Regions from separate parts of the Methylophilus sp. OH31 genome, predicted to be linked through region 1. Evidence: predicted binding sites of a transcription regulator. Region 1 holds the regulator's gene; the other holds the start of a gene.

Region 1 (6,486 bases):
GGTGCAGAAGTCTTGTTAAGGTGGCTGCATCCGCAGCGGGGCTTGATTTCACCGTTGCAATTTATTGCCGTGGCTGAAACCAGCGGCCTGATTATCGAAATCGGCATGTGGGTGCTAGACCAGGCTTGCGCCCAAGTTGCGCTCTGGCAACGCTCATTAAATACCCGCGAGCTGAGTTTATCGGTCAATATCAGCGCGCGCCAATTTTGCCAGGCCAATTTTGTGGCGATGGTCAAAGCCTGTATTCAGCGCCACCAGATTAACCCCAATGCATTGCGCCTGGAGCTCACAGAAAGCGTCTTGCTCGAAAACGTGGATGACGCCGTGCGTATCATGGCCGAACTGAGCCAACTGGGGATTCAATTTTCACTGGATGACTTTGGCACCGGTTATTCGTCGCTACAGTATTTGAAAAAGTTACCGCTGTATCAACTCAAAATCGACCGCTCGTTTGTGAATGATATTGTCACCGATAGCCATGATCGTACGATTGTGCGGACGATTATTGCCATGGCACAAAGTATGTACCTCAGTGTGATTGCTGAGGGGGTAGAAACGCAAGAGCAGATGGAGTTGCTATTGAATAACGGCTGCCGCCGCTATCAGGGCTTTTTATTCGGTAAGCCGATGCCGATTGAACAGTTTAACGACTGGTTGCAGGAAGCGCTGGTTTAGCGGACTGATGGTGTTGCTGCGCTGGTTGTCTCTTGGCTTGCTTCTGGTGCCGGCGCTGAAATAGGTGCGGCTTCTGTTGACGGTGATGTGACATCCACTGCACCAGCCTGTATTTCTTGCCTGTTAGCCACATTGCTGGTTTGCTGGGCACTGCTTTCAGCCGTTAAAATACGGATAGTCATGCGCGTATTCATTGCTTGTGCCAGCGCATTGTCGCTGCTCGACACAGGCTTGGTCTCTGCCATGCCGATGGCGGTCAGTTGTTTGCTGGCAATGCCTTGCGCGACCAGGCTGGCGGTGATATGCGCGGCTTGTGCTGCCGTTAATTCCCAACGCTTGGTTTCTGCATCTGCCTGACCACTAAACAGTTGTTTATCGCTATGGCCTTCGACCTGTATGGTGCGGTATTCGTTTTTTAGCTGCGCACTCAGTGCATTCAAGATCGCTGGTGCTTGTGCGCTATAGCTCGTCTGATTGTTGTTAAACAGCAGGTTGCTTTGAATATCAACCTCAATCCCGAGTTCAGACTGGTACACCGTGATCAGTTTCTGTTCTATCCATGGCGTGAGTGCATTCGCCACTTGCTGGCCGATCGCGCGTACCTTTTCCTGGTCGCGCAGCTTTTTCTCTTGATATAAATAGCTTAATGGCAAGGGCTTGAGCACGGAGCTCTGGTTCTGCAACGTGGCTTGTGTCTGGGCTTCAGGTGCATCCGTTTGCCCCGGTTTGCCTTGAAACGCAGTGACCACGGCACTGGAGAGTGCGCGGTATTTATTCAGGTTGATGGTCGAGGTCGCGTACATCACCACAAAAAAGGCAAATAGCAGGGTGATAAAGTCGGCGTAAGAAATCAGCCAGCGTTCGTGGCTTTCATCGTCCTCGTCCAGCTTGTGGCGTCTGTACATCAGGACTCCCGCAGGTGCAGGTAGGACTCAAGGCGCTCAGTGACCAGTTTAGGATTATCCCCGCGGGCAATCGATACCCAGGCATTGAGCAACATCTCACGCCTGGACATTTCGTGCTGGACATGGCCTTTTAATTTATTTGAAATCGGCAAAAATACCAGGTTAGCCAATGCCACACCATAAATGGTGGCCACAAAGGCAACCGCAATGCCACTACCGATCTTGGCCGGGTCAGACAAGTTTTCCATGACGTGAATCAGGCCCAGTACAGCTCCCAGAATACCAACTGTTGGCGCATAACCGCCAGCAGCCGACCAGATTTTGACGGCTTCGCGTTCCTGTAATTCATAGTAGTACATATCAATGGCACATACTTCGCGAATACGGTCAGCGGGCGTACCGTCAACCAGCAATTGCAAGCCTTTGCGTACGAAAGGATCTTGCTCGCGCTTGATATAACTTTCTAGCGACAACACGCTTTCCTTGCGTGCCTGCAAGCTCCATTGATTGATTTTAATGGCGAGTTTTTTTCTATCGTCCTGTGGGTGCACAAACACCAGGCGTAGCATGCGCATGCCTTTGATGAATTGCTTGAATTCGGTTTGCAGCAACACCGCGCCAGTCGTGCCGAGAATGACGACGACAAACGCTGCAGGCTGCATCAGCGAGTTAAGGTGACCGCCGTCGATGACTTGACCAACTACCAGTCCGGCGAGGGCGATGACCAGCCCGGCGATACTGCCCCAATCCATCAGGCCACTCCGGTCCAGGATTTATCGCGCATAGAGGCACGCAAGCGCGCCACTGCCTGGCTATGCAACTGGCAGACGCGTGATTCTGAGACGCTCATAATGGCGCCGATCTCTTTCAGGTTGAGCTCTTGCTCGTAATACAAGCCCATGAGCATTTTTTCGCGCTCGGGCAAGTGGTCGATCGAGTCGATCAATGCCTCGCGGAAATCACTCTCCAGCAATGATTTGACAGGGTCACTGGTATCATCATCGACATAACGGTCAAGAAAGTGCTCGCCGCCATCGTCGTCCTGAAAGTCTTCGTAGTAAATCAGCTGGTGGCCCTGGCAATCGCTCAAGACGTCATAGTAGTCATCCAGCGTGAAGTTCATATGCTTGGCAATCTCGGACTCAGTTGGCGGACGGCCAAACTTTTGTTCCAGTTGCTGTACGGCGACTTCGATATCGCGCATATTTTTGCGAATGCCGCGTGGCAGCCAGTCAGCGCCGCGTAACTCATCCAGCATGGCTCCACGCACGCGCTGTGACGCATAGGTTTCAAATTGTGCGCCGTGATTATCTTCGTAACGCTGAATCGCATCCATCAGGCCGATCATGCCGGCTTGCACCAAGTCATCGAGCTCGACACAGGAGGGCAGCTTGGCTTTTAACTGATAAGCCATTTTTTTGACCAAGCCGCTATGCTGTTTCAGCATTTGATCTGTATTTTGAGTCTTGCCTTTAGCGGTATACATGTTTTTCCTCTTTTTACTTTAGGCAACAGCCAGCGATGGCGTGGTGATCCGTTGTTTTTCGAGACGATGTGCCACTGATTTAAACGCCAATGCGGTCTGTCCAGCCTTGGCGACCTCTGTCTTGGCATTGCCTGTTTTTTTCTGCGCGGCACCCGCTGGCTCTTCTAGCGGCATCGCGCCGATAAAGTCCAGGGTGACGCCCAGAAACTGTTTGCATACCTGGTTCAAACGCATAAAGTATTGTTGACCCTGATCATGATTGGCCCCTGTGACAACCACACCCAAAGGAATCTGGCCATGTTGCTGGCTGATATGCTTGATCGTCGTATAGGCGGCTTTAATGGCCGCTTCAGATCTGTCCATTTGAATCACCAGTTCATGCTCGGCAATCAATGGCATCATCAAGCTGTGGTCTTGTGTATCCAGCTGTGCTTCTATCATGACGGTATCGTAATCGTACGAAAGTTGCTTCACTATACCGTCCAGTTGCACTTTTAAATCTTGAGATAAAGGCGAGGTTAACAGGTCATTTTCAGCCAAACAGGTCAGGTCATAGCCTTGCGGATGTTTGAGAATGGCGCGTTTGAGTGCACTGTTGTGCGTCACAATCGACTGTAATGAGTGCGCGAGCGCTGGCTGGCGGTTCGCGTGTATCAACAGCAAGCGTTGCTCAGGGGCGAGCATGCCCAGTGCCAGATTGCGCATCCACGGCGTGGCAGCCTGGCCATTGGCGCCGATCACACTGATAATCCGTGCCGACGTCTTGGCCATAATGCGGCGCAAACCATCTGCCTGGTCGCGGTAATTAAACATGTTGCTGCTCCTGGCCAGCCGTTTGCATCATGCTGGAAATCACCAGCGGCAACTCTTCGTCCAGGTACTGGTAAGGCAAACTGGCCTGATGCGGCGTCAGCACGCGTTCGATCAGTGCTGGTTTGTCGGCCACTTCAATATCTTCAGGCACACGCTGGCCACTGGTGGTGTAAAACAAGCGCATGCGTTCGCGGATCAATACATCCAATACGTTGCCAATCGCTGCGGCTTCGTCCAGCTTGGTGACGATACAACCAGCGATATCATGTTTTTTGTAGCTACGCATCACATCGGTCAGCGTGTCACCGGTAGAGGTGGCATTCAGGCACAACAATTTCTGAATTGGGCTATCGGCACGGCTTAACATGGAAAGCTGCTCAGTCACGGCTTGATCACGCTGGCTGACACCTACCGTGTCTACCAGGATCATATGTTTGTTTTTCAGTTCATTCAGCGCAATTTTCAGGTCTTCTTCGTCTTTGACGGCATGCACCATTACGCCCAGGATCTTGCCGTAGATACGCAGTTGTTCGTAACCACCGATACGGTAGCTGTCGGTGGTGATCAGGCCCAGGTTCTGGGTGCCATGTTTCATCACATAACGTGCGGCCAGTTTGGCTGTGGTGGTGGTTTTACCCACACCTGTCGGGCCAACCAGGGCGTAGATGCCGCCACGGTCCAGCAATGCATCCTCGTCGTCCAGTGTATGCAGGTTACGGCTAATCACTTCTTTGGCCCACATTGGTGCTTTGTTGACATCAATGTGTTGTGGCATTTTTTCAGCAATCTGGCGTGACAGTGAGGCGCTGAAGTTGGCAGAGAGCAGGGTGCTCAGCACTTTGGATTTAGCCGGGCTGTGTTGCAAGTGATGCTGCCAGGTCATCGCGCTCATCTGGGTTTCAAAATGGCTACGCATCTGACGCATTTCCTGCATCATGCCCATCATTTTGTCTTCCAGTGTTTGCGTCGCCACCTGGTAAGCCTGTTCCTGTTGTTCGCTATGCTGTTTCAGCATATCCATGATGGCACCTTCATTGGCGGGGGGCTCTTCAGCCACTGGCGTGTTATTTTGCACGCCAGGTGCAGGCATCGCCGCTTGCGGCGCTGCCTGGCGAGTCGGCTGGCCTTGTGCATTCACAAAGTCCAGCAAGCTGCGAGATTGATCCGTGCCCATATCGGTCGGCGCTGAGCTGGCGTTGGATGCAATATCCGTTTCCAGCATAGCCATGATTTCGGTGCCGCCATTGACACTACGGTTCGCGACAATAATGGCATCGTCCCCTAATGCCTGTTTGACTTGCGCCAATGCTTCACGTGCATTTTTGCCAAAAAATCTTCTGATGTTCATATTATTGCGCTCCGATTAAACTGGTGACACGAATGGATTTGTTATCTGGCAGCTCATCATGCGACAGCACTCTGAGATGCGGGACGGTTCTTCTTAAAAATCTGGATAAAGCCTGGCGTAGCGGGGCAGCGACCAGCAGAACGGGTGTCAGGCCCATTTGCTCTTGTTGTCTGGCAGCGACTTCAGTTTGTTGCGACAGTCTTTCTGCAATGCCAGGCTCAATCACGCTCTGGTTGGACTGATTGTTTTGCAAGGCTTGCAACAACAGTCTTTCCAGTTGGCCATCCAGCGTCATGGCGGTAATTTCATTACTGTATGGGAACAGGTCCTGCACAATGGCGCGGCCGAGTTTGATACGCACCATGGAAGTCAGGTCATTCGTGTCCTGGGTGTATTGTGCATGGTCAGCCAGTGTTTCAAGGATGGAGCGCATATCGCGGATATGCACGCCTTCGTTAAGCAGGTTTTGCAATACTTTTTGCAGGCTGGACAGCGTAATCATTTTTGGCACGATTTCTTCAATCAGCTTGCTGGAGTCTTTGCCCATATGGTCCAGCAACTGTTGTACTTCCTGACGGCCCAGCAGTTCGCCTGCATTCAGTGAAATAATATGGTTGAGGTGGGTGGCAATCACCGTGCCTGCGTCGACCACGGTATAGCCCAGGCTTTGGGCATATTCTTTACGGTCTGGCTCAATCCATACCGCTGGCAGGCCAAATGCCGGGTCGGTTGTTTTCGCGCCATCAAGCTCGCCGGTGACGGCACCTGGGTCAATCGCCAGCATCTGGCTGAAGTTAGACTCACCACTGGCCATTTCTACACCTTTCATGGTGATGCGATAGGCGTTTGGTTTCAGGGTCAGGTTGTCGCGGATATGCACCGTTGGCGCCAAAAAGCCAATTTCCTGGGCAAACTTTTTGCGGATGCCTTTGATACGCTTGAGCAGTTCGCCGCCCTGGCCTTTATCCACCAGAGGAATCAGTCGGTAACCGACTTCCAGGCCAATGGTGTCAACTGGCAGCACATCGTTCCATGTTGCTTCTTCGGCTTCGCTGGCTGGCGCCAGTTTGTCTTCTGGCTGTGGTTCCAGCACGGCTTGTTGTTTGGCTTTTTCCTGTTTTTGTTTCACGTTATAAGCCAGGCCACCCAGCAAACCACCCAGACCCAGGAAAGCCAGGTGTGGCATGCCTGGGATCAGGCCGATGCCGCCGATAATGCCGGCAGTCACGGTCAGCACACGTGGATTTTCAAACAGTTGG
Region 2 (6,486 bases), on a different contig from region 1:
CATCCATTTTTCCATCCCAGCTCAACGCATTGACACCTACGTCTTGTTTACCGAACGTCAGTGTGCGTATGGTGGCGCCAGAACCGTTTTTGATCGCGACTGACAGGCTGTCTGCGCCATTAGGCACATTGACGCCGAAATAGCCGCCGGTTTCTGTATGGGTCAGCGTTTTGCCTTCTACCAATACATTGCGGCCTATCATGCTGGTGGCCTGGTAGGCCTGGCCGAGTTGTACGCTGCCGATCAGGCTACTCATGGTTTCATTCAGCTTGTTGATGCCAGTCACGGTATTCAACTGCGCCATCTGGCTGGTCACCTGGGCGTTATCCATCGGATTCAACGGGTCCTGGTTTTTCATCTGCGTCACCAGCAAGGTCATGAAACGGTCTTGTGTTTCATCTGTCGTGCTGGCCGTGTTGCGTGTGTTCACTGAATTCAGTAAATCTTGTGACACCTGGTTGTTGGTATTAACGGTGGTCATGCTGAAGTCCTTTCTGCAGGTTATTGACCGATATTCAATGTTTTAAGCAACATGGTTTTTGCCGCGTTCATGGTTTCCACGTTGTTTTGATAAGCGCGTGACGCTGAAATCATGTTCACCATTTCCTCAGTCACATTGACATTAGGCATGGTGATGTAGCCATCGGCATTCGCCATCGGGTGTTTGGGGTCGTAGACCATTTTGCCTGGCTTGTTATCTTCAATGACACGATCCACTTCAACCGTGCTGCTCTGGTTGGCTGCATCCTGAACTGCCTTAAACACCACTTGTTTAGACTGGTAGGGCTTGCCATCGGAGCTCACCACGCTGTCGGCGTTGGCGAGGTTGCTGGCCACCGTGTTCAGGCGCATGGATTGCGCACTCATGGCTGAGCCGGAAATTTTGAATACGTTAAACAGAGACATGACAGACCTCCTTTAATTATTGCTGGCCGTTAATTGCGGACAGCATTTTCTTAATCTGGCCGCCTATCATGGTCAGGCTGGCCTCATAACGGATGCCGTTATCGACATAAGCATTACGCTCCACATCCATATCGACGGTGTTGCCATCAGCAGAGCCTTGCACCACTGCGCGGAACAGCGGGTCGCCTGTGCTGACATAGCCGCTGCCGCCCGTGCCATTCATATGGCCAGCATTGGTTTGTTGCAATGCGCCATTGCTTGTTGTGGTGCCGGCAGAAGCATTCGGTTGCAGCGCTGCCTTCATGGCAGACTGAAAGTCGATGTCACGCGCTTTATATTGCGGTGTATCTGCATTGGCAATATTCGATGCCAACAGCTCTTGACGTTCATTGCGCACGCGCAATGCCGTCTGATGGAAATTCAGTGCGGCGTCCAGTTTGTTTATCATCGTTTTATCCTTTCCTGGCTGTTTCTCAAGCCCTGTTCGAAAGCCCTGTTCAAAACTTGTTGCTTTCGAACCTCTAAAGTTTTGTCCTCTGCGACCGTTAACCCGAATAAGCAGGTCTGCTTTCACGCATATGACTTTTACTAGCTATGCCTAGTGTACGCCGCGGCCTATGCAATGATTCTGCAATTAAACGGGGGAAATCCCCTTTAATTCCGGGATTAAACTTGCCCGTGATGCGTAGAATAGGGCACATGAAACAACACCAGCCCCAGATTGTGATGATGCTTATTGTTAGCCTGTTATGGCTGATGAGCGTGTCTGCGTACGCGGCAGACCGTGCTGTGATTGCGAATCAGCATGCGGTCGGCGCAGCCTCTGCAGGAAATGACATGCACAGCCGCCTCTATCAAACAGTGATGCAGTATGTACAAAGCCAGACACAAGGCTATCCGGGCAAAGTCAATATCGAGATTCAACCGCTGGACAGCCATATCCGCATTGCAGAGTGTGCATTGATGGAAGGCTTTACCGTACAAGGCGCGCGTTTGTGGGGTAAAACCCATATTGGCGTGCGTTGCCTGCAATCTGAGACTAAGCCATGGACACTGTATGTTCAGGCCGATGTGCAGGTATGGGGAGAATATGCCGTCACCGGTTTGCCGGTTGGCCAGGGTTCACCAGTGCAACCCACAGACGTGGTCATGCAGTCTGGTGATTTAAGCAAATTGCCAGCAGGCATTATTACTGACTTGTCTATGTTGGCTGGTAAACAGGCAGCATTAAATTTGCCATTGGGCACGGTGTTAAGACCTGAATTGCTCAAGTCGGTGCCGGTGATTATGCAAGGGCAAACTGTACAGTTAAATAGTCGTGGTGATGGCTTTGTGATCTCGGCTGATGGCACTGCCATGCAAACCGCAAATGTTGGCCAGGTGGTTGATGTGAAAGTCAGCAGTGGCCAGATTGTAAAAGGCGTCGCGCAGTCTTCCGGTAAGGTGGACGTGCGCTTTTAGTCAGATGGACAACCCTTTTAATTAAAAAATAGCTTAATTGAAAAATGTCTGAAAATTATAAACATGCGATAAAAAGTGTATTAAGCACTAAAGTTCGCTTAAACTATGCCGATAGTACTGTTAACGAATGAGGGTTTTGACTTTGATAAGCCCTGAAACAATTCAAAATCAGAAGAGGTACGGCATGAACATTTCAGATTCGATTAAAAAAATGGGTGTTGGCGTAGACAAGCCGACATTGGAAAAAGGGACTGCGAATAAAAGCAGCGAGAAAGCAGCGAGCACATCTACTGCCTCTTCAGACAATGTGACTTTATCTTCTGCCTCCGTGCAGTTGCAGTCATTAGAAGCTGGATTGGCCTCTGGCGAGGTGTTTGACACCAATAAAGTCGAAGAAATCAAAGCCGCAATCGCGCGTGGCGATTTTTCGGTGGATACCGCCAAAGTGGCTGATGGCTTGTTGCAAACTGTTAAAGACTTGATACAACCGAATAAAGGCTGACAATTATGACTACTGCAAATCATTTATCTTCTCCAGTGACGTTTGAGAAAGACGCCGCGCTGGTATCAGAGTTATTGAGTGATTTGCAGTCTGAGCAGTCGGCCCTGGTCACTGCTGACCTGGACGTGATTGAGCGCATGGTAGACAAGCGGGTTGAGCTGCTACAAGCATTAGGTGCCGCTGCCAACTCACGCTATGACGCGCTGGCCGCAGCAGGCTTTGAGCCGAATGAGCAGGGCATGTCGGTCTGGTTACAAAAGCAATCCAGCCAGTTATTAGATAGTGCGTGGGTCACTTTTCAGCAAGAGCTGACACAGGCAAAAGAATTAAATCGCTTGAACGGTATCCTGATTAACAAGCACTTTTTGCGCAATCAGGAAAAGCTGGATGCATTGAATGGTAAGAGTTCTGCACCACAGTTTTATGGCAAAAATGGTCAAGCCCACCGGGCAAACAGCAGTCGTAGCGGCTTTTCAGTCTAGACACTGTTCACACGATAAAAAAACAGCCGAAGAGATGCTCTTCGGCTGTTTTGCTTTTAACGCTGGCAAATTGCCTTAAATCGAATTTTCTAGCGTTTCCCAGCGCGTGAGCTTCTGCATGACCAGCAGCTCAATTTCGCTTAGCCTGTCCTGTAGTAGTTTCACTCGCTCAGGCGCCTGTTTATAAATATCACCTTGTGCAAATTGGGCCTGGATCTCGGCTTGCTCTTGCTCCAGTTGTTCAATTTCTGCGGGTAATGCTTCCAGCTCACGCTGTTCCTTGAAGCTCAACGTTTTTCGGGGAGTGACCGTTTGGGTTGTGACTATAGGCGCGGGTGTATTTGATGCTGAAGCGGCAGCAGATACTTTTGACGTAGAGGTTGGTTTGCTACTACGATTCTGGCTAAATCTTAACCAGTCATCGTAACCACCGCCGAATTCGGTTAATTTGCCTTGGCCTTCAAACGCAATCACTTGGGTGACGGTATTTTCCAGAAAAGCCCGATCATGGCTGACGAGGAAAAGGGTGCCTGAGTAATCCTGTAATAGCGTCTCCAATAACTCCAGCGTATCAATATCCAGGTCATTGGTCGGCTCATCCAGCACCAGGACGTTGGCAGGGCGTGCAAACAGGCGTGCCAACAGTAAACGGTTGCGTTCACCACCAGAAAGTGATTTCACTGGTGAGCGTGAGCGTTGTGGCGGAAACAGGAAGTCTTCCAGGTAACTGATCACATGTTTACGCTCATTGCCGATTTCAACAAAGTCTGAACCCGGGCTAATGGTATCGGCCAATGTGGCTTCTTCATCCAGCTGCTCCCGCATCTGGTCAAAATAAGCGACATTGATTTTTGTGCCGCGCTGAATGTCGCCACTATCTGCTTCAATGTCCCCTAAAATAAGTTTCAATAGCGTGGATTTTCCAATCCCGTTTGGACCCAGTAAACCAATTTTATCGCCACGTAAAATACGGGTACTGAAGCCTTTAATTAAGGTTTTATCATCATAGGACTTATAGACCTGGTCAAGCTCTGCCACCAGTTTCCCACTACGTTCGCCAGCATCCAGGTTGAGTTTGACATCGCCCTGGCGCTCACGTCTGGCTGCACGGTCTAAACGTAGCGCTTCCAGTCTTCTTACGCGCCCTTCATTACGTGTACGGCGTGCTTTAATCCCCTGCCGGATCCAGACTTCTTCCTGTGCTAAAAATTTATCGAACTTAGCCGCATGCGTTTCTTCAACGGCGAGCAGCTCTTCTTTTTTAATTTGATATTGTGAAAAATTGCCAACAAAGTCTGTCAGATTGCCACGGTCAAGTTCGGTAATGCGTGTGGCCAATTTGTCTAAAAAGCGACGGTCGTGGGTAATAAACAACACGCTGCCATTAAATCCCAGTAACAAATCTTCCAGCCACTCGATCGCTTCCAGATCCAGATGGTTGGTTGGCTCGTCGAGTAGTAGTACCTCAGGCTCTGCCACCAGCGCCCGCCCAAGCGCAACGCGTTTACGCCAGCCACCAGAAAGTGTTGAGACCAATACATCCGCATCCAGCTTTAAGCGGCTAAGCACGGTTTCGACACGTGATTGCGCTACCCATCCATTTTGTGCATCCATTTCATGCTGTAATGCCTGCATGCGCTCCATCAAGGCCTCAATGTTGGCATCCGGCATTCCCATATCATGGGTGACCTGATGGTAATCAATGATGGTTTGCTGCAAGCTGCCCAAACCTTCTGCCACGGCTTCAAATACGGTGTGCGCATTATCCAGTTCAGGTTCCTGTGGTACATAGACCACGCGTACGTTCGGTGCGCGCCATACAGTGCCGTCATCCAGTTTGATGGTACCGGCAATGGCTTTCAGTAAACTGGATTTACCGGCACCATTGCGGCCAATCAAACCGACGCGTTCACCCGGATCTAACTGAAATGAGGCTTGGGCAAGCAAGGCATGATGACCAAATGCCAGGCTGGCATTATCAAGCGTAATATGAGGCATAAAGGGGGATGTGGCAGAGGTTGTTGAATCGATTCGATATTGTAAACGACATCAAACCATACACTAAGCTTAATGCGTAAATAAAAGAATCTATCAGTGTATCTGTTGTGAAGGCGAGGGCAGGGTGTCTAGCGACAATGCACCACCGCGCAGCGAAACATCAGGTGCAGGGCGGGTATCGGGTTGATATTCCTCCACCCAACGCTGCAGGTCTTGCTTGATTTGTGCTTCTTGCAAATGTGGAATATTGCTTAACCATTCCAGCAAATTAGCCAGCCAGCGTGCATCTGCACTGCGCGCTTGTGCAATACGTAATTTTTCATGGCTGGTGGACAGGGTATTTTCATCATCTGCCAACAACTCTTCGTACAGCTTTTCCCCTGGCCTCAAGCCGGTAAACTCAATGCGGATATCTTGTTCTTGCAGACCCGATAATTTAATCATATCGCGCGCCAGGTCGATAATCCTGACCGGGGTGCCCATATCCAGCACAAATACCTCACCACCGTTGCCCATGGTCGCAGCCTGTAACACCAATTGTGCCGCCTCGGGGATGGACATAAAGTAGCGTGTAATTTCAGGATGGGTAATGGTTATCGGGCCGCCATGCGCTATCTGTTCGCGGAATTTGGGTATCACGCTGCCACTGCTGCCCAGTACATTGCCAAAACGCACCGTGATAAAACGCGTGTGGCTATTGTCAGCATGCTGCAATCCCTGGCAAATCAATTCGGCCAGCCGTTTACTGGCACCCATCACATTGGTCGGATTCACTGCTTTGTCGGTTGAAACCAAGACAAACGTCGGCACGCCAGCCGCCTGGCAAGCTGCAGCAATCTGGTAAGTGCCATGTGCATTGTTTTGCAAGGCCTCCACCACATTAAAATGTTCCATCATTGGCACATGCTTGTAAGCCCCCGCATGCAGCACTACGTCAGGTTGATGGCTTTGCAAAATGCGCTGGATACGCGTCTGGTTTTTCACATCTGCCACCAGGTAAACGAGTTCCGTATCTGTTACCCACTGGCCAAATTCCTGTTGCAGCGTATAAAGTGCATATTCAGAAATATCCAGGCAAATCAATTGCACAGGGTGAAAACTCAATATCTGGCGACAAAGCTCAGAACCAATCGAGCC

The links. The regulator FliA, encoded in region 1, starts transcription of late flagellar genes. The targets are predictions, from matches to a motif close to CTAAAGTTNNCNNAAANNNTGCCGATANNA.
Region 2: the regulator FliA is predicted to act here: its motif matches at 2,455-2,484, upstream of flgM (flagellar biosynthesis anti-sigma factor FlgM).

The regions. Positions count from the first base shown of each region.
Region 1 covers NZ_BAUS01000002.1:970,693-977,178, forward strand. The annotation lists gene OH31_RS06505 (bifunctional diguanylate cyclase/phosphodiesterase) at 1-675, shown strand, start outside; gene OH31_RS06510 (flagellar motor protein MotB) at 672-1,580, opposite strand; gene OH31_RS06515 (flagellar motor protein) at 1,580-2,332, opposite strand; gene OH31_RS06520 (RNA polymerase sigma factor FliA) at 2,332-3,066, opposite strand; gene OH31_RS06525 (hypothetical protein) at 3,085-3,879, opposite strand; gene flhF (flagellar biosynthesis protein FlhF) at 3,872-5,227, opposite strand; gene flhA (flagellar biosynthesis protein FlhA) at 5,229-6,486, opposite strand, start outside.
Region 2 covers NZ_BAUS01000012.1:92,421-98,906, forward strand. The annotation lists gene OH31_RS13350 (flagellar hook assembly protein FlgD) at 1-481, opposite strand, end outside; gene flgC (flagellar basal body rod protein FlgC) at 502-906, opposite strand; gene flgB (flagellar basal body rod protein FlgB) at 923-1,354, opposite strand; gene flgA (flagellar basal body P-ring formation chaperone FlgA) at 1,606-2,367, shown strand; gene flgM (flagellar biosynthesis anti-sigma factor FlgM) at 2,552-2,869, shown strand; gene OH31_RS13375 (flagella synthesis protein FlgN) at 2,875-3,351, shown strand; gene OH31_RS13380 (ATP-binding cassette domain-containing protein) at 3,427-5,349, opposite strand; gene OH31_RS13385 (nucleoside-diphosphate sugar epimerase/dehydratase) at 5,443-6,486, opposite strand, start outside.